DNA from 3 places in the Streptomyces spinoverrucosus genome. Region 2 is predicted to be linked to each of the others. Evidence: riboswitches for the same ligand, from Rfam matches in the RefSeq annotation. Region 2 holds a riboswitch; each other region holds the start of a gene.

Evidence for each region. A riboswitch is a leader RNA that binds a small molecule or an ion and turns the genes downstream of it on or off. The one in region 2 is predicted to bind cobalamin.
Region 1: linked by a shared signal. The riboswitch ahead of I2W78_RS11860 (ABC transporter substrate-binding protein) and the one ahead of I2W78_RS31905 (cobalamin biosynthesis protein) in region 2 are both predicted to bind cobalamin.
Region 3: linked by a shared signal. The riboswitch ahead of I2W78_RS11890 (energy-coupling factor ABC transporter permease) and the one ahead of I2W78_RS31905 (cobalamin biosynthesis protein) in region 2 are both predicted to bind cobalamin.

What each region holds. Positions count from the first base shown of each region.
Region 1 is NZ_JADPZX010000001.1:2,669,203-2,675,187, forward strand. It holds gene I2W78_RS11840 (FAD-binding oxidoreductase) at 1-88, shown strand, start outside; gene I2W78_RS11845 (polysaccharide lyase family 7 protein) at 175-957, opposite strand; gene I2W78_RS11850 (ABC transporter ATP-binding protein) at 1,058-1,849, opposite strand; gene I2W78_RS11855 (FecCD family ABC transporter permease) at 1,984-3,006, opposite strand; gene I2W78_RS11860 (ABC transporter substrate-binding protein) at 3,003-4,037, opposite strand; cobalamin riboswitch at 4,075-4,269, opposite strand; gene I2W78_RS41110 (serine/threonine-protein kinase) at 4,466-4,993, shown strand; gene I2W78_RS11870 (hypothetical protein) at 4,998-5,985, opposite strand, start outside.
Region 2 is NZ_JADPZX010000001.1:7,019,595-7,025,579, forward strand. It holds gene cobN (cobaltochelatase subunit CobN) at 1-1,312, opposite strand, end outside; gene I2W78_RS31900 (cobyric acid synthase) at 1,309-2,817, opposite strand; partial or broken gene I2W78_RS31905 (cobalamin biosynthesis protein) at 2,814-3,754, opposite strand; cobalamin riboswitch at 3,857-3,997, opposite strand; gene I2W78_RS41225 (DUF397 domain-containing protein) at 4,315-4,524, shown strand; gene I2W78_RS31915 (hypothetical protein) at 4,554-4,865, shown strand; gene I2W78_RS31920 (hypothetical protein) at 4,795-5,190, opposite strand; gene I2W78_RS40845 (Scr1 family TA system antitoxin-like transcriptional regulator) at 5,387-5,551, opposite strand; gene I2W78_RS31930 (hypothetical protein) at 5,941-5,985, opposite strand, start outside.
Region 3 is NZ_JADPZX010000001.1:2,676,858-2,682,842, forward strand. It holds gene I2W78_RS11880 (serine/threonine-protein kinase) at 1-1,757, shown strand, start outside; gene I2W78_RS11885 (FHA domain-containing protein) at 1,827-2,534, shown strand; cobalamin riboswitch at 2,610-2,793, shown strand; gene I2W78_RS11890 (energy-coupling factor ABC transporter permease) at 2,828-3,532, shown strand; gene I2W78_RS11895 (energy-coupling factor ABC transporter substrate-binding protein) at 3,529-3,888, shown strand; gene cbiQ (cobalt ECF transporter T component CbiQ) at 3,894-4,643, shown strand; gene I2W78_RS11905 (energy-coupling factor ABC transporter ATP-binding protein) at 4,640-5,494, shown strand; gene I2W78_RS11910 (hypothetical protein) at 5,501-5,770, opposite strand; gene ku (non-homologous end joining protein Ku) at 5,880-5,985, opposite strand, start outside.

The DNA.
Region 1 (5,985 bases), 4.4 Mb from region 2:
CGTTCTGGCCAGGCAGTCCGCTCTGAAGGCGCACTACGACCCGAACAACGTCTTCCGCTGCAACCAGAACATCGAACCGGCGGTCTGAACAGCCCCGCAGCCCCCGGCCGTAGCGCGGGCGGCGACCGCCCGTGCGGCAGGCGTAACGGCCGTCTGCCCGAGCCGCGCTCGTCCTCAGGAGTGGGTGGCCTTGATCGATGAGATGCGGACCTCGCCGTAGTTGTTGGCGGCGCAGGGGGCGGAGTTGTCGCAGTTGGCCTGGGTGTAGGCGCCTGCCTTGAAGTAGTTGGTGTCGCCTTCGTGGGCGATCGTGGTCTGCAGCCGCCCGTTGTAGTAGACGTCGATCTCCCCGTCCTCCGCCACGAACCTGGCCTCGAACTCGGTGCCGAGTTCGTAGTCGTCGGTGACGAGGTGGTGGTGGCGGTCGTCGCCCTCGGTGATGTAGAGGCTGCTGCCTTCGAGGCGGAAGACCGTGACGTCGTCGTCCCCGCCGTGCACCTGCGCGCCGACCAGGTGCGGCTTGTCCTTGGGCAGGGCCGTGAACGCCTCGGTGACCACGAGCGTGTGGGTGCCGTCGGTGGTGGACCAGGCGGCCTCGTCCTCGCCGTCGTCGGTCATCTCCCGCAGCTCGGCGCGCGGGTAGCTCGAACCTCCCGTCGTCACGCCGTTGACGGCGGCCCGGAACCGGACGGCGTCGCAGTCGGCGGCGGCCCGGAACCAGGGCTTGGCGGAGAAGGTCGCCAGCTCGGGCTGGGTGATCTCGGTGGGGTCCTCGTCCTCGCCGGTGGGCAGCGTCAGCTTCCAGCCGGTCAGGTCGAGGATTTTGGCCGGGTAGGCGCACCGGGCGGTCGACCGGTCGGGCGGGGCCGGAGTGCCGGCCTGGGCGGGCAGCGTGAGCGTGGCGGTCGCGGCAGCCGCGACGATGCCCGCCAGCACACAGGTCCGAGTGCTGGGCATGGAGGGGTTCCTCCCTGTGGGTCGGGGGTTGGGACCGGGCCGACGCGAACCGTAGTGGCCGTTGACGGGACCCGTCCCGCAACACCTGCCGCAAGCCCGTTCAGTGGGCTTCCAGCCCGGCGGAGGCGACGGTGCCCAGCACCCGGATGTACGGGCGCCCCTCGTCCCCCGGGGCCGTGATCGTGACGCGGACGCCGTAGACCTCGGCGATCAGGTCCGCGGTGAGCACCTCGGCCGGTGTGCCCGCGGCCACCACCCGGCCCCGGGTCAGGACGACCAGGCGGTCGCAGTACATCGCGGCGAGGTTCAGGTCGTGCAGCGCCACGACGGAGGTGACGGGGAGGGCGGCGAGCAGGTCGAGGACGTCGAGTTGGTGCTGGAGGTCGAGGTGGTTGGTGGGTTCGTCGAGGAGGAGTTCGCGGGGTTCCTGGGCCAGCGCGCGGGCGATCTGGACGCGTTGGCGCTCGCCGCCGGAGAGCGTGTGCCAGGGCTGGTCGGCGCGGTCGGTCAGGCCGGTGCGGGCCAGGGCGCCGCGTACGGCGTCCTCGTCCGCCGGCGTCGGCGGGGTCCAGGCACGCCGGTGCGGGACGCGGCCGAGTCGTACGACGTCCGCGACCGTCAACTCCACCTGGGTGTCCGCCTGTTGCTCGACCACGGCGACACGGCGGGCGATGTCCCGGCGGCGCAGGTCGGACAGCGGCCGGCCGTCGAGGGTGACCACGCCGGAGGCGGGGGCGAGGACGCCGGACAGCAGGCGCAGCAGGGTGGACTTGCCGGAGCCGTTGGGACCCAGCAGGCCGGTCATGGCGCCGGGCGCCGGTGTGATGCTGACGCCGTCCAGGATGAGCCGCCCGTCGGCGGTACGGCAGACGCGGTCGGCGGCGAGGGTCATCGAACGCTCCTCCCGGCCGCCCGTACGTAAGTCATCGAACGCTCCTCCCGGCCGCCCGTACGTAAGTCATCGAACGCTCCTCCCGGCTGCCCGTACGTAAGTCATCGAACGCTCCTCCCGGCTCCGTACGCGAATCATCGGACGCTCCTCCCGGCCCGGTGGGTGCGGTACAGGACCGCGACGAAGGCGGGGACGCCGATCAGGGAGGTCATCACGCCCACCGGGATCTCCAGTGGTTCGAGCAGGGTGCGGGCGAGGGTGTCGATCCAGACGAGGAAGACCGCGCCGCCCAGTGCGGTGGCCGGCAGCAGGCGGCCGTGGCCGGGGCCGACCAGGGCGCGGGCCGCGTGCGGCAGCACCAGGCCCACGAAACCGATCGCGCCCGCGCTGCTGACCAGGGCAGCGGTGAGCAGCGCGGTGGCGCTGAGCAGCACCAGGCGGGTACGGGCGACATGGACGCCGAGCGTGGCCGCCGCGTCCTGCCCGAAGGCGAAGGCGTCCAGCGTCCTGCCGTGGCCGAGGCAGACGGCGAGGACCAGCAGCAGGACGGCCAGACACAGCCATACGTCCGTCCAGCCCGCGCCGCTGAGCGAGCCGAGCAGCCAGAACAGCACGGCGCGGGTGGTGTCGGCGTCCGCCGAGGTGACCACGACGAAGGAGGTGAGCGCCGAGAAGAGCTGCATCGCGGCGACGCCGGACAGCACGACCCGGTCGGTGGTGCCGCCGAGGGTGTGGGCGAGCAGCAGCATCAGCGCGAAGGAGCACAGGGCCCCCACGAAGGCGCCGCCGGACAGCGACAGCGCCCCGCCACCCGCGCCGAGCACGACCACGAGGACGGCGCCGGTCGACGCGCCGGAGGAGACGCCGAGGACGAAGGGGTCGGCGAGCGGGTTGCGCAGCAGGGACTGCATCACCGCGCCGCACAGGGCCAGTCCGGCGCCGCACACGGCGGCGAGCAGGGTGCGGGGCAGGCGGAGGTTCCAGACGATGCCGTCGCGGATCGGGGTGAGGCCGGAGGGGTCGCCGCCGAGGTGGGAGGCGACGACCGACCACACGTCGGCGACGCCGATGTCGGCCGGGCCGATGGTGAGGGCAACGGCGACGGAGGCCACCAGCACCACCAGGCCTGCCGCGTAGCGCAGCAGAGCCCCGGTCACTTCGCGAGGCCGAAGTCGCGCAGGCCGCGCGCGACCGCCTCGATGCCCTCGACCGTGCGGATGGTCGGGTTCATCGCCTGCCCGCTGAGCAGGACGTACCGCTTGTGCCGGACGGCGTCCATGTTCCGGGTGACCGGGTTGGTCTCCAGGAACTCGATCTTCTTCGCGGCGCTCTCCGCGGTCTGCGACTTGCGGGTGAGGTCGCCGATGACGAGCACGTCAGGGTCGCGGTCGGCGACGGTCTCCCAGTTGATCTGGGGCCATTCGTCCGTCGTGTCGTCGAAGACGTTCTTCGCGCCGACGGCGTTCGTGATGACGCCGGGAGCTCCGCAACAGCCCGCCATGTAGGGGGACTCGGAGTTGGCGAACCAGTACAGGAGGGTGACGTTCGAGGCGTGGAGGTCCTTCGTGGCGGTGGCAACCCGCGCCTTGAGGTCGGCGACCAGCCTGTCGCCGCGGTCGGCCACCCCGAAGAGGCCGGCCAGATCGCGGACCTCGCCGTAGACGGTGTCCATGGTCAGCGGCTCGGTCCGGACGCCGTCGCCGTCGCCGCTGTTGTCCTTGCCCTCGCAGTCCGCCGGGGAGAGGTACGTGGGCACGCCCAGCTTCTCGAACTGATCGCGTGTGGCCACACCGCCCGTGCCGAGCGTGGAGGCGAACGAGGCGGCCACGAAGTCGGGCTCCCGGTCCAGGACCGCCTCGAAGGACGGGGCGTTGTCCGCCAGCCGGTCCACCTCGGCGTTCGCCTTCTCCAGGCCCTTCATCACGGGGTCGGTCCAGGTCGCGGTGCCGACCATGCGGTCGGCGAGGCCGAGGGAGAGCATGATCTCCGTGGTGCCCTGGTTGAGGGAGACGGCCCGTCGCGGTCCGGCGCCGGTGACCTGCACGGTCCGCCCGCAGTTCTCGATCGACCGCCCGGTGGCCGACGCCTTGTCGTCAGCCCCGCCGGAGGTTCCGCTTCCGCAGGCGGTGAGCAGGAGCGCTCCGCACAGCAGCGCGGCGGACAGGGACGTGGTGCGCGTGACGGGCACAGCTGTTCCTCTACGTCGAGGGCCCGTACGCGGGGCCCGACCGTACCGTGTGCCAGCAGGTCTTCGGACTCGGGGTCACCCGGACACGACGCCTTCCCGGACCTCGCCGGTCCAGTGGCCGATTGCCGTGCCCGTCGCCCTCACCGCTGCGCGTCAGCTCCGGATTCGCACCGGATTCCCTGATCCCCGTACGCCCTCGTACTGGGATGCGACTGGCTGGCGCAAGCTATCACGGGGCTCGGGCGGGGGCGGCGCGGCCGGTCAAGCGTCGCCTCCAAGTGCCCTTGGCCGCCCGCCAATTGGAGTTACGGGGAGGTAATCCGCGTGCCCTGGGGCGATCCTGTGCCAGTCCGCCCGAAGTCACGTGCGTGACAAGGCGGCTGAGTACACTCCGTCACCATTGCTGGACGTGGGGTGAGGAGCGGGGCGTGCGTGTGACGCCTGAGGCCGGGGACCGGGTCGCCGGCCGGTATCTCTTGCGGGAACCCATCGGCAAGGGCGGCATGGGCGTCGTCTGGCTGGCCTGGGACGAGTTGCTGCACCGGCGGGTCGCGGTCAAGTGCGCCCGCCCTGATGACGACCGGGCCACCGAGCGGCTGACCCGGGAGGCGCGCAACGCGGGGCGGGTGCACCATCCCGGCATCGTGCCCGTCTTCGACATCGCCGTCGAAGAGGAGACCTGCTGGATCGTCATGGAGTACGTCCCCTCCCGCAGCCTCGCCCAGGTCCTCGCCGAGCGTGGTCGCCGCACCCCCGAGGAGGCCGGCTCGATCGGCGGCCAGATCGCCGACGCGCCGGCGAAGTCGCACCGCGAGGGCGTGGTGCACGGCGATGTGACGCCGGAGAACATCCTGGTCACCGAGGACGGCGTGGCCCGGCTGACCGACTTCGGGATTTCCGCCACGTCGCTGTCGGCCACGGCGGTACGGAATATCGCGCAGGCCTTGCCGAGCTGACCGGTCACCTGTTGGTCAGCGGCCTGAACGCGCCCCGCACATCGGACTTGGACTCGGTGACGTACCGGTTCGTCGGCGGGGTGTCGTCGGTGCCGTACGTGTAGTACGTGATGATCGCGGGGCAGCTCGATCCGCCGATCTGGATCGTGCGCTTGCTGACCAGCTTGCCGGTGCGCAGTTCGTAGACCCGCACCGGGATCGCGATCTTGTGGAAGGTCACATAGCTGACGGCACCCGAGTCCCGGCTCTGGTACGGACACGTCTCGACGGAGGTCCCGAAGTCCGCCTCGCCCACGCAGACGATCGCCACCGCGTCGGCGGCGTCACCGGCCTTCCAGTTGCCGGGGAGCTGGTTGGTGTACTCGGTGTTGCCGTAGAACAGCGCGCGGTTGGTGCCCTTGCCCATCGGCTTGGCGGCGCTGTACTTGGCCGGCTGGGAGCAGTACTCGGGCTGTTCGTCCTGCGTTCCCTGCAGCAGGGTGCGGACGTTGTCCAGCTCGATGGCGTGCGTGGCCTTGGTGATGCCCGCGCGGGCCCGGTTCCCGAGGTTGTCCTCGGGATACTCGTCGAGCAGCTGCCGGTAGCGCGCCTTGGCCGTCTCCCAGTCGCTGCCCTTCATGAGGTTGTCGCCGCAAGCGACGAGCGCGCCGGGCGCGACCCGGTTCGCGGTGTCGGCGGACCGGTCGAGCTGGTCGCGGGTCGGCTCACGGTCGCGGAGCCAGTCGGTGATCTTGACGGTGCCGCAGGGGCTGTTCGTGGGCAGGCCGTCGAGGAATCCGTCCAGGACCGTGCGGACGGTCTGCTCGTGGCCGGGCTCGCGGAGCACGGAGGAGAGGATGCCGAAGCCCTGCTCCAGAGCCTCGGTGTTGCTGCGCAGACCGCTGTCCAGCAGGACCTCCGCCGTCCCCAGTCGGCGGCATTCCTCGACCACCTCGTCGCCCCGGGCACTGAGCGGGGCGTCGGCCATGCGATGCCCGGCCCACACCTTCTCC
Region 2 (5,985 bases):
CCGGCGGCTCGCCCCACGCCTCGACCATGGCGTCCTTCAGCCCCGGGTCGAGCTTGTCGAACCACGCCTGGTAGTCGGCCAGCGGCACGCGCGCGGGCGCGGCGGCCAACTGCTCCTCGGTGAGCCACTCGACATCGTGCCCACCCGCGTCGATGAGCCGGTGGATCAGCTCGTCGCCGCCGGACGGGTACTCGGTGACGCCGTACCCGGCTGCCTTGAGCGCGTCCAGCACCCGTACCGCCGAAGCGGGCGTGTCCAGCCCCACCGCGTTGCCGACGCGCGAGTGCTTGGTCGGGTACGCGGTGAAGACCAGCGCGATCTTCTTGTCCGCGTTCGGCTTGTGCTTCAACTGCGCGTGCCGTACGGCGATCCCGGCCACCCGCGCTGCCCGCTCGGGGTCGGCGACGTACACCGGAACGTCGTCCGGCCCCTGCTCCTTGAAGGAGAACGGCACGGTGATCAGCCGCCCGTCGAACTCCGGGATCGCGACCTGCATCGCCGCGTCCATGGGGGAGAGGGCGGCGTCCGACTCGTCCCAGGCGGTCCTCGACGAGGTCAGGCAGAGCCCCTGCAGCACAGGGACGTTGAGTTCGGCGAGCGCCCCGATGTCCCAGGCCTCCTCGTCGCCGCCCGCCGAGGCCTGCGAGGCGTGGGTGCCGCCGGCGGCCAGGACGGTGGCGACGAGCGCGTCGGCCTTGGCGAGGATCTCGTACAGACCGGCGTCCGCGCCGCGCAGCGAACCGCAGTACACGGGCAGGGCGTTGGCGCCCCGCGCCTCGATCGCGTCGCACAGGGTGTCGACGAAGGCGGTGTTGCCGCTGAGCTCGTGGGCCCGGTAGAAGAGCACGCCGACGGTGGGGCGGCCGTCCGCGAGCGGACGTGAGCCGTGGACGCCGTACTCCGGCATCTTCTGCGGCTCGTCGAAGCCATCACCCGTCAGCAGCACGGTGTCCGACAGGAACCGGGCCAGTTCGGTGAGGTTGGCGGGCCCGCCCTCGACGAGATAGCGCAGGGCCTCCGCCACGACACCGGCGGGCACGGACGACTCCGCCATCAGCTCGGCGTCCGGCACGGCCTCGCCCCCGAGCAACACGGTGGGAATCCCGGCGGACTTGAGCCCGGCCAGCCCGTCCTCCCAGGCCCGCTTGCCGCCCAGCAGCCGTACGACGGCGATGTCCGCGCCCTCGACCAGCGCGGGCAGCTCGCTGTCGACGTCGAGGCGGGTCGGGTTGCCGATCCGGTAGGAGGCGCCGGAGGCCCGGGCCGCCAGCAGATCGGTGTCGGCGGTCGACAACAACAACACAGTGCTCATGCGGGCGCTCCCGGTGGAATGAAAGGCAGTCCTTGCGGCGCGCCGGACTCGATGAGCCGCCACAGCGCGTCCGTGTCCGCGTGCTGTTCGATCAGGTCGCCGAGCCGGTCGAGCTGCTGCTCGCGCAGCGCGGCGAAGGAAGTGTCGGGCGCCGGCACGAAGCGGCGCCCCGCGGCGGCGGCCACCTCGCGCAGGAAGGCCCGCCGGAAGGCGTCCGACTCCAGCGAGCCGTGCCAGTGCGTGCCCCAGGTCTGCCCGACCCGGCACCCGTCCAGGAAGGGCTCCCCGCCGGTGACGTCGGCGACGCCGTGATGGATCTCGTACCCCTCGACCGGCTCGCCGAGGGCCTCGCCGACGGGACGGGCGAGGGTCTTCTCCCGGGCGAACCGCACGCGCAGGGGCAGGATCCCGAGCCCGTCGACCTGCCCGCGCCGGCTCTCGACGTCGTCCTCGATGTGCTCGCCGAGGATCTGGAAGCCGCCGCAGATGCCGAGCACGGGCCGTTGCTCGGCGACCCTGCGGGCGACGGCCGCCGCGAGCCCCCGCTCCCGCAGCCACTCCAGTGCCCGTACGGTCCCGCGCGTCCCCGGTATCACCACGAGATCGGCGTCGGCCAGCTCCTCGGGCCGGTCCACGAACCGCACCACGACACCGGGTTCGGCGGCGAGGGCGTCCACGTCCGTGAAGTTGGACATCAGCGGTACCGCACACACGGCGACGCGCAGCACGTCCGCGCCGACGGGCGGCGCGACGACGGACTCCCGCACGGCCCCGCGCATCGAGACGCGCAGTCCGTCCTCCTCGTCGATCCCCAGCCCGTGCCGGTACGGCAGCACACCGTACGTCCGCCGCCCGGTGAGCGTCCGGAGCATGTCCAGCCCCGGCTCCAGCAGGGAGACATCCCCGCGGAACTTGTTGACGAGGAACCCGGCGACGAACTCCTGGTCCTGCGGCGACAGCAGGGCGACGGTCCCGAAGAACGAGGCGAAGACCCCGCCACGGTCGATGTCGCCGACGACGAGCACGGGGAGCCGGGCGTTGCGCGCGATCCCCATGTTCACGATGTCCGTCCGCCGCAGATTGATCTCGGCCGGGCTGCCGGCCCCCTCACAGATCACCGCGTCATACGTGCCCCGCAACTCGGCGAGACAGTCGAGCACGGTACCGAGAAGCCGCTGCTGCCGTCCCCCGTGGTACCCGCGCGCGCTCATCTCCCCGACGGGCCTGCCCAGCAGCACCACCTGGCTGCTCCGCTCCCCGCCCGGCTTGAGCAGCACCGGGTTCATCAGCGCGGTCGGCTCCACACGGCACGCCTGCGCCTGCATGGCCTGCGCCCGCCCGATCTCGGCACCCTCGCGGGTGACGAACGAATTGAGCGACATGTTCTGCGCCTTGAAGGGCGCGACCTTGACGCCCTGCCGCACCAGCCAGCGGCAGATCCCGGCGGTGACGACACTCTTTCCGGCGTCGGAGGTGGTACCGGCGACCAGAAGTCCCCCGCTCATGACGCACGCCCCTTCCTCAGCATCCGCGCGCCCGCGCACACGCCGAGCGCGAGCCAGCCGACGCGCCGGGAGAGCCGTACGGCCCGATCGATGTCGGCGACTTCGACCAGACGTCCCCGGCCGTTGAGCAGGGGCCGGTGCTCGACCCGCCCCCGTACGAGAGGGTGCCGCCGAGCCGCACCCCCAGCGCGCCCGCGAACGACGCCTCCACGGGCCCGGCGTTGGGGCTGGGATGCCGACCGGCGTCGTCGTGCCAGGCCCGCACGGCCGCGCGCGGATCCGGTCCGGCGAGAGCGGCGAGTACGGCGGTCAGCCGAGCCCCCGGCCACCCGGCGACGTCGTCGAGCCGAGCGGAGGCCCACCCGTACCGCCGGTACTTGGGCGACTTGTGCCCGACCATGGCGTCCAGGGTGTTCACGGCTCGGAACCCGACGAGGCCGGGCACTCCACCGACGGCCCCCCACACCAGCGCCCCCACCACCGCGTCGGAGGTGTTCTCGGCGACCGACTCGACCACGGCGCGGGCGATCCCGTCGGCGTCGAGGGCCTGCGGATCCCGCCCGCACAGATGCGGCAGCCGCGCCCGCGCCCCCTCGACGTCCCCGGCCTCCAGGGCATGCCCGATGGCCCGGGCTTCGCGGGCGAGTGAAGTCCCCCCGACGACGGCCCAGGTGGCGAGCCCGGTGACGGCGACGGAGGCGGCGGGGGAGGACCGTACGACCCTGCGGGCGAGGGCACCGAGCGCGACGGCGCCACCGGCGCACACGGCGGTGTGCGCCGCACCCCAAGCGCGGTGGTCGCGCCACAACACCCGTTCCACGGCGGCGGCGGCCCGCCCGAACGCGGCGACCGGATGCCCGCGGCGCGGATCGCCGAGGAGGAGGTCGCCGAGGAGGCCGGCGGCGGCGCCGTACGCGAAGACGCGATCGGCACGCATGGGGCTCAGCCGGCCGTGCGGTCGGGCAGAGACCTGGTGCGGGACCTCACTGGGCAGCCGAGCATCGCGTTATGTCCTCACTCAGGGTGTCCGCGCCCTGGTTCGACGAGACCGGCGGCGAGAGTTCCTGGCTCCCGGGGAGTTACCTCCCCGGTCACAGTGGCGGGACCGCGCCGGATTCACACCGACTTCCTCTCCTGCCGCCGTACATGGCTCCGGAAGTCCACCACGGGGCCGGAACGGCCGTCAACTTGCCGTTGACCTGCGACGCTGCGGTGTGCGGAGTTCCACATCGCTGAAATATCGTCAGCCGTCGGAATCGGCGCCTTCTAGCCTCTTTCCAGGCCGGGAAGCTGGGCACACTCCAGGAGAACGGCAGTGCGAAGGCTGAGAGCGCCGGCGAGCGGCATTGGGTGATTCGTGGCGGGGAGACGAACCTGGTGTGGCCGAGCCTCCGTTGCCCTGGGGCGGACCCCGGGCGGTGGCGGGACACGGCGCTGGGGGACGTCGCGGTGAGGACGCCGTGTCGGTGCGCTGACTCTTGGGTGAAGGAGGTCGGTGTGATCGGCGGTGAGTCGTGGCGGCGGGTGTGGATCAGGAGCAGCCATTCCGGCAATACGGGCGGTGAGTGTCTGGAACTGGCCCTGGGGGAGACCGAGGTGCTCGTGCGTGACTCGAAGGGGCGCCACGACGCTGTGCTCACCTTCCGCCACGCCGCGTGGTGTGGTTTTCTGTCGGGGCTGGCGGACCCGGGAGCGGATGGTTCTTGACGATCCGTGCGGGGGCGGGAGGTAAGCGCATGGGAGACCGGGCCAAGGGTTCTTCCTCGGAGCGGACGAGGAAGCCGCACACAAGGGGGAGTTCGATCACGTCGGCCGCGCCGCTGGCGCTGTACGCCACGGTGATGGGTGGGCTCGCCGTCGGAGTCGGCGCCCTGGCCGCGCTGCTGGTGCCGGCCGGTGAGGCGCGTGCCGTGGTCTGGCTGGCGCTGACCGTGCTCATCGCCGGGGCCGCCGGTCTGTGGTGGGGGCTCACCCCGGTCAGCGACCGGCTCCGGGTTCTGCACCGGGCCCTGGCGTCGGCTCAGCCCCGGAGGTCCCCGCACCACTGACGGGGCCGCTCTGCGTGCTGCCGGAGCGATGGCGCAGCGCCCTGCCCAGTCCGGCGCCGAGCACGGTGACCAGCGCTGCTCCGGTCGCGCCGATCACCGCCGTGGTGAGCGGGGTCGCGATCCCGAAGGGGAGTGCGGGGGCGACTCTGGCGGCCACGGCGATGCTGAACAGCAGCAGACTGGCGCACGCCGTTCCCAGGAGCAGCCGGACCGACAGCAGGCGTATCTCCCCGTCCACCCGGGCGTTCTCCACCCGGATCAGAGCGTCCACCCACTCCGGCCGCTGCATGGCGTAGGCCTTCAGGGTGCAGTCGTCGAGTGGCACGGGTCCTTCCTGCTGAGCGGACTCGGGAGGGACCCCGGGATCCTCACCCGGCGGAACGGTCCGGGCCGCGCGCAACCGGCGCCACCACTCTCGCAACCCGAAGACCGCCATCGGTCCACCCCCGAACTCGCCCGGGCCGTCCCGTCCCGGGGTCAGTTGTTGTCCAGACTCTCCTTGACCGCGTCGATCAGCTCGATCATTCGGTCACCGTGACAAGCGATGCTGCTGATTTCCTCGAAACACTCCTCACGATGAACGTGGCCACGCTGAAGTGTGCCCCTGCGGAGAAGGGCAGCACCTGCAGGTTCACCCGGGGCCGCTGCATCAGCGTCTTGAGGTGGTCCAACTGCTGACGGAACACCGAAGGGCCGCCCCTCGTCGCCGTCGAGGTAGCGCTCCTGACGTGTCGTACGGAGCTCCACGAGTCGGCGCAGGTTCGGCCCCGCGTCACCGGTGGCGATCAGCGCGCCCGAGGTGAACACGGCTTACTCGCGGGCTTTGCGCAGCTCGATGCGGAGCCTGCGCCGATTCAGGCTCGGATCGATGTCTCTGGCCATGGTGCTCCCTGCCACATGTCGTCGTTGACTCGTCAGGCGGCCACTGTCGGACAGCAACTTCCCGGCAAGGTCGCTGCGCTGCTCCGAATGCGGATAAAACCCCCGCAAGCATTACAAAGCGCCTACGGGGGTTGATTCTGAAGTTGTCAGGGCTGAGCAGAGGTGAACAGAGACGGCCGTGAGGCTTCCGGTCTCAGGCCATGATCAGGAAAATTCCGTACGCCACCGCAGCCGCGCA
Region 3 (5,985 bases), 4.3 Mb from region 2:
GCGAGACGGCGGTGCGACGGCTGCTGGCCGAGCCCCGCGCGCTGGCCAAGTTCCGCGACCATCCGCACGTCGTGACACTGTTCGACGTCGTGACCGTGGAGAAGGACGGCGAGGAGACGTACTGGTTCGTCATGGAGTACGTCCCCGGCGGCGGCCTGGACCGGCAGCCGCCGTTGTCCTGGCAGCGGGCGGCCCGGATCGGTGCCGAGCTCGCCGACGCGCTCGCGGCGCTGCACGAGGCGGGGATCGTGCACTGTGACGTCAAACCCGCCAACGTGGGCCTCACCCGGCGCGGTACGGCGAAGCTGCTGGACTTCGGTGCCGCGCACCGGACGGGCGGCGCCGAGACGATCACCAGCAACGGCCCGCTCAGCTTCACCCCGGACTACGCCGCCCCCGAACTGGCCCGGGGCCACCTCCCCCGTCCCGCCTCGGACGTGTTCTGCCTGGCCGCCACCCTGTACGCGCTGGTCACCGGGGCGCCGCCGCGCGGCGGGGAGTCCGGGGACGGCGGGGACGGCGGGACGGACACCGAGCGCCTGACGTACTGGAAGGCCGAGCAGGGCGTCGTGGAGATGGACGCCGAGGCCGTGGGCCCGCTGTATCCGGTACTCACCGCCATGCTCCGGCGCGACCCACGGCAACGCCCCGACGCCGCCGAGGCCGGACGGCTGCTGGCCGCCGTCGCCACCTCCGGGTCCCAGGCCACGACCGCCCAGCCCGGCCGGCGGGCGCGATGGAGTTGGCCGGCACGCCGGCCCCTGCTGGCCACGGCCGTCGGGATCGGCGCCGCGCTGGTCCTGGGCGGTCTGATCCTCGCGCCCGACGGCGGCGACGGCGATTCGGGTCAGGGCACGGACGAGGCGGGCCGGAGCCGGACCACGGAAGGGTCCCTGATCGGCGATCCGCGCACCGCCGATGTGTGCGCCCTGACCGACCCGGCCGCCCTCGGCCGGTTCGGCGAGGTCCATGTCGACGTGGACTACGGCAACTTCGACCGCTGTGACGTGCTCGTCAGCCCCGACGACAAGACCCGCATCGACGTCTCGGTCCAGTTACGCCCAGGCTCCCGGCCCGAGAGCTCCCGCCCGGCCACGCGCATCGGGACGATCGGCGTCCTTGAGGAGCCGCCGGAGACCGACGAGTGCGGGCTGCTGCTGTACGACAGCGCCGCCGGGGATGCCGACGGCACCCTCGTCGGGATCCGCGTCGACGTCGGGGACGGCTCGGTGACCGGCGGCAGCGCGACGCTGTGCACAGTCGCCGACACGGCCGCCCGCAGCGCCGCCGAGGTGCTGAACGACGGTCCGCTGCCCCGCCGTTCCCCGGCCTACCCGGACAACTCGCTGGCCTGGTCGGACGCCTGCGCGCTGCTCGACGCGAAGGCGCTGACGGGCGCCGTGCCCGGTATCAAGCCGGACACGCCGGAGGTCGGTGTCGCGAACTGGAACTGCGAGTGGTTCAGCGAGGTGGACGACCTGGAGGCGGAGGTGAGCTTCTTCCGCGACCAGCCCAAGTCCGCGACGGACGGCGAAGCCGTGCGGCTCAGCGGCCACCGGGCCCTCGTCAAGCCGGAGGGCGACGGCGACGAGACCTGCACGGTCTTCCTCGAATACCGCCGGTACAGCGGCGAGGGCGCCGTACCGGCCGCCGAGATGGTGCGCCTGCGCGTCGGCGGCGAACGCCCCATGGACGAGCTCTGCGAGATGGTCACCGGCCTCGCCACCTCCGCCGCCGCCAAGCTGCCCGAACGCTGACGGGCGGGAAGGGTCCCGCAGCCGACCCGGACAGTGTGGGCAACGAGCCACCACGCCGAGGAGCCGGGGATGAACCGTCGTGAGAGTCTCGCGCGCGGTGCCCCACCGGCCGCCCCGGACACCCTGCACGCGAGATCGGCGGCGGGCGGGATCACGGCCGCTCCGGAGCCCGGCCGCCTGGTGTGCTTCGGCCGCGCCCCGGGCTGCCCCGCCACGGAGCTGTACGTCGGCGGTGACGACCTGCGGGTGAGCCGCCGGCAGGGAGAGCTGACGTACCACCACGGCCACTGGTGGCTGCACAACACCGGCCGCCGGCCCCTGCGTCTCCCCCACGACGAACTCCTCACCCCCCGCACCGCGCCGCTCCCCGTCCCCTCCGGCTACACCCCGCTCTTCGTGCAGGGCCTCGGCCACCGCGAGTACCTGATCGAGCTGTATGTCACGGACCCCGCCCGCCACTCCCGAGACTTCCCGCAGGACCGCCCGCCCCTCGACGACGACGAACGGCTGCTCCTGGTCGTCCTGGGCCAGCGCTACCTGCGCCACGAGTCCGACCCGCGCCCCTTCCCCTCCCGCAAGGCCCTGCAGCAACTGCGCTTCCTGCGCCCGGAGACCGACTGGGAGGCGCCCGGGATCGAGCACCGGGTCGCGGAGATCGGCGCCCGTCTGAGCGCCGACGAGGCCGTACCGCTGCACAGCCTGCTCCGGGATCTGGTGGACGCCACCCACCTCGTACCGCCGGACCTGGCGCTGCTGGACCGGGAGCTCGACGGGTGACGTCCGGCGTGTGCGCCGCGTGACCAGCGCCTTCGCGCCCCCGATGCACCGCTTGTCACCACCCCCGCGGGCGCACTACTGTCACCACGCCTTGGTGAACGGGAAACCGGTGTGATGCCGGTGCGGCCCTCGCCACTGTGATCGGGAAGTCCGGCTCCGGCCCCTCGCGGGCAGCCACTGGGTCCTTGTGACCCGGGAAGGCGGAGCACGGGCGGTGTCACCCGTCAGCCAGGAGACCGGCCGAGGCGCGTTGTACACCATCCACGAGGTGCTGGAGAGGGTCTGCTGAAGCCATGCACATAGCCGAGGGTTTTCTGCCTCCGGCGCACGCGATCGCCTGGGGTGCCGCGTCCGCGCCATTCGTCGTCCACGGAGTCCGCTCCCTCACCCGTGAGGTCAGGGAACACCCCGAGAGCACCCTGCTCCTCGGCGCCTCGGGCGCCTTCACCTTCGTCCTGTCGGCGCTGAAGCTGCCGTCCGTGACCGGGAGCTGCTCGCATCCCACCGGCACGGGACTGGGCGCCATCCTGTTCCGGCCGCCGGTGATGGCGGTGCTGGGCACCATCACCCTGCTGTTCCAGGCGCTGTTGCTCGCCCACGGCGGGCTGACCACGCTCGGCGCCAACGTCTTCTCGATGGCGATCGTCGGCCCCTGGGCCGGATACGGCATCTACCGGCTGCTGCGCCGGTACGACGTGCCGCTGATGGTCGCCGTGTTCTTCGGCGCGTTCGTCGCCGACCTGTCCACCTACTGCGTCACCAGCGTCCAGCTGGCGCTCGCCTTCCCCGACCCGAGCAGCGGTTTCCTGGGCGCGCTCGGCAAGTTCGGCGCCATCTTCGCGGTCACGCAGATCCCGCTCGCGGTGAGCGAGGGGCTGCTCACGGTGCTGGTGATGCGGCTGCTCGTGCAGTCCAGCAAGGGTGAACTGACCCGGCTGGGCGTGCTGCTCACCAAGACCGGCACCAAGACGGCCGGTACCGAGGCGGTGGCCCGATGAAGCGCAACGCGAAGATCAACCTCCTGCTGCTGCTCGCCGTCGCCGCCCTCGCGGTGCTGCCGCTGGTGTTCGGGCTCGGCGACCACAAGGAGGAGCCATTCACCGGCGCCGACGCCGAGGCGGAGACGGCGATCACCGAGCTGGACCCGGACTACGAGCCATGGTTCTCGCCCCTGTACGAGCCGCCGTCCGGCGAGATCGAGTCCGGCCTGTTCGCCCTCCAGGCGGCGGTCGGCGCGGGCGCGCTCGCGTACTACTTCGGGGTGCGGCGCGGACGCCGCCAGGGTGAGGCCCGGGCCCGGGAGGAGCAGGACCCTGTGCGGGTGCCCGGGCACGACGGAGCCGAAGGGGCCTGAGGCCCGTGCTGCCGATCGACGCGGCGGCGCACAGCAGTCGCTGGCGCCGCCGCCATCCCGTGGACAAGGCCGTGCTCGGGCTGGGGCTCACGGTACTTGCGATCTCGCTGCCGCCCTGGCCGGGGGCCGCGCTGGTGCTGGTCACGGCACTGGCCGTGCTGCTCGGCCCGGCGGGCGTGCCCGGGCGGCGGCTGTGGCGGGCCTACCGCGTCCCGCTGGGCTTCTGCGTGACCGGCGCGCTGCCGCTGCTGGTGCGGGTCGGCGGCCCCGACGGGTTCGTGGGCCTCGCCGACGGCGGCCCGGTGCGTGCCGGGGAGTTGCTGCTGCGCACCTCGGCCGCATCCCTCGGCGTGCTGCTGTTCGCGTTCACCACCCCGATGTCCGACCTGCTGCCCCGGCTGGTCCGCGCCGGGGTGCCCGCGCCCGTCGTCGATGTGGCTCTGGTGACGTACCGCATGAGCTTTCTGCTCCTCGACTCCGTGCGCCGGATCCGCGACGCCCAGGCCGCGCGCCTCGGGCACACCACGCGGGCCGCCCAGTGGCGGTCCCTGGCCGGGCTCGGCGCCACCGCCTTCGTGCGGGCCTTCGACCGGGCGGCGCGCCTGCAAGCGGGGCTCGCCGGACGCGGTTACGACGGCACCCTGCGCGTGCTGGTGCCCGAGGCCCGCGTCTCCGTCCCGTTCACGGCTCTGAGCGTCGCGCTGCTCGCGACGCTGGCCGCCCTCACCTTCGTACTCGAAAGGCCACTGTCATGAGCGAGGCCGCCGCCCTGGTCGCCCTGCGGGGCGTGTCCTTCTCCTACGAGGAGGGCCCGGCCGTGCTCACCGGCCTCGACTTCGAGGTGCGCGAGGGGCGCGCGCTGGCGCTGCTCGGCCGCAACGGCAGCGGCAAGACCACGCTGATGCGGCTGCTCAGCGGCGGACTTCGGCCGCACGCCGGGGAGTTGACGGTGGACGGCACGCCGGTGTCGTACGACCGGAAGGGGCTGACCCGGTTGCGGACCACCGTTCAGCTGGTGGTGCAGGATCCGGACGACCAGCTGTTCGCCGCCTCGGTGGCGCAGGACGTGTCCTTCGGGCCGCTGAACCTCGGGCTGCCGGACGCCGAGGTGCGGGCGCGGGTCGATCAGGCGCTGGCCGCGCTGGACATCGCCCGGCTGGCCGACCGGCCCACGCATCTGCTGTCGTACGGGCAGCGCAAGCGGACCGCGATCGCCGGTGCCGTCGCGATGCGGCCGCGTGTGCTGATCCTCGACGAGCCGACGGCCGGGCTCGATCCCGACGGCCAGGAACGGCTGCTCGCCACCCTCGACGGGCTGCGCGCGTCCGGCACGACCGTCGTGATGGCCACTCACGACGTCGACCTGGCCCTGCGCTGGGCCGACGACGCGGCCCTGCTCACCCCGTCCGGCGTGCGCACCGGCCCGGCGCCCGAGAACCTGGCCCGCACGGAGCTGCTGCGCCAGGCGGGCCTGCGCCTGCCCTGGGGCGTCGCGGCGGCGGAACTGCTGCGCGGCCAGGGCCTGTTGGACGACACGGCCACCGGGCCGCGTACGGCGGAGGAGCTGGCGGCACTGGCGGCGGCGCAGGCGGGGCCGCGCGGCTGAGGGCCCTCAGTCGTCCTGGACGTCCCCGCGCTTGCTGCGCCGCGCCAGCAGTGTGGTCCCCGCGACCACGGCGCCGATCGCCAGGACCTTGGCCCCCTCGTAGGGCAGGTGCGGGCCGCGGGAACCGGGCAGGTCCAGGAAGGCCCAGGCCAGCAGGCCGAGCCCGATCAGCAGCAGGACCACACCGCCGACCGGGCCGAGGCCCGCCCACCAGGCGTCTCCGGGCACGTCCTTGGCCCGCGTCTCGTTCTTCTGGTCCTGATGCTCGGATCGCATCGCGTCCCCCGTTTGGTCGGCTGTGTACGACCAGGGCTACCTCAGCGACGGGATGTGATCGATCGATGCGTGAACTCTGTGACAGAAGCGTCGACTTCAGCCGCCGCGGTCAAGCCGAACGCTTGCGTGACGCCGTCGTCTTCTTCGCCGTCGTCTTCTTCGCCGTCGTCTTCTTCGCCGTGCTCTTCGAAGCCGCCTTCTTCGTCCCCTGCGCC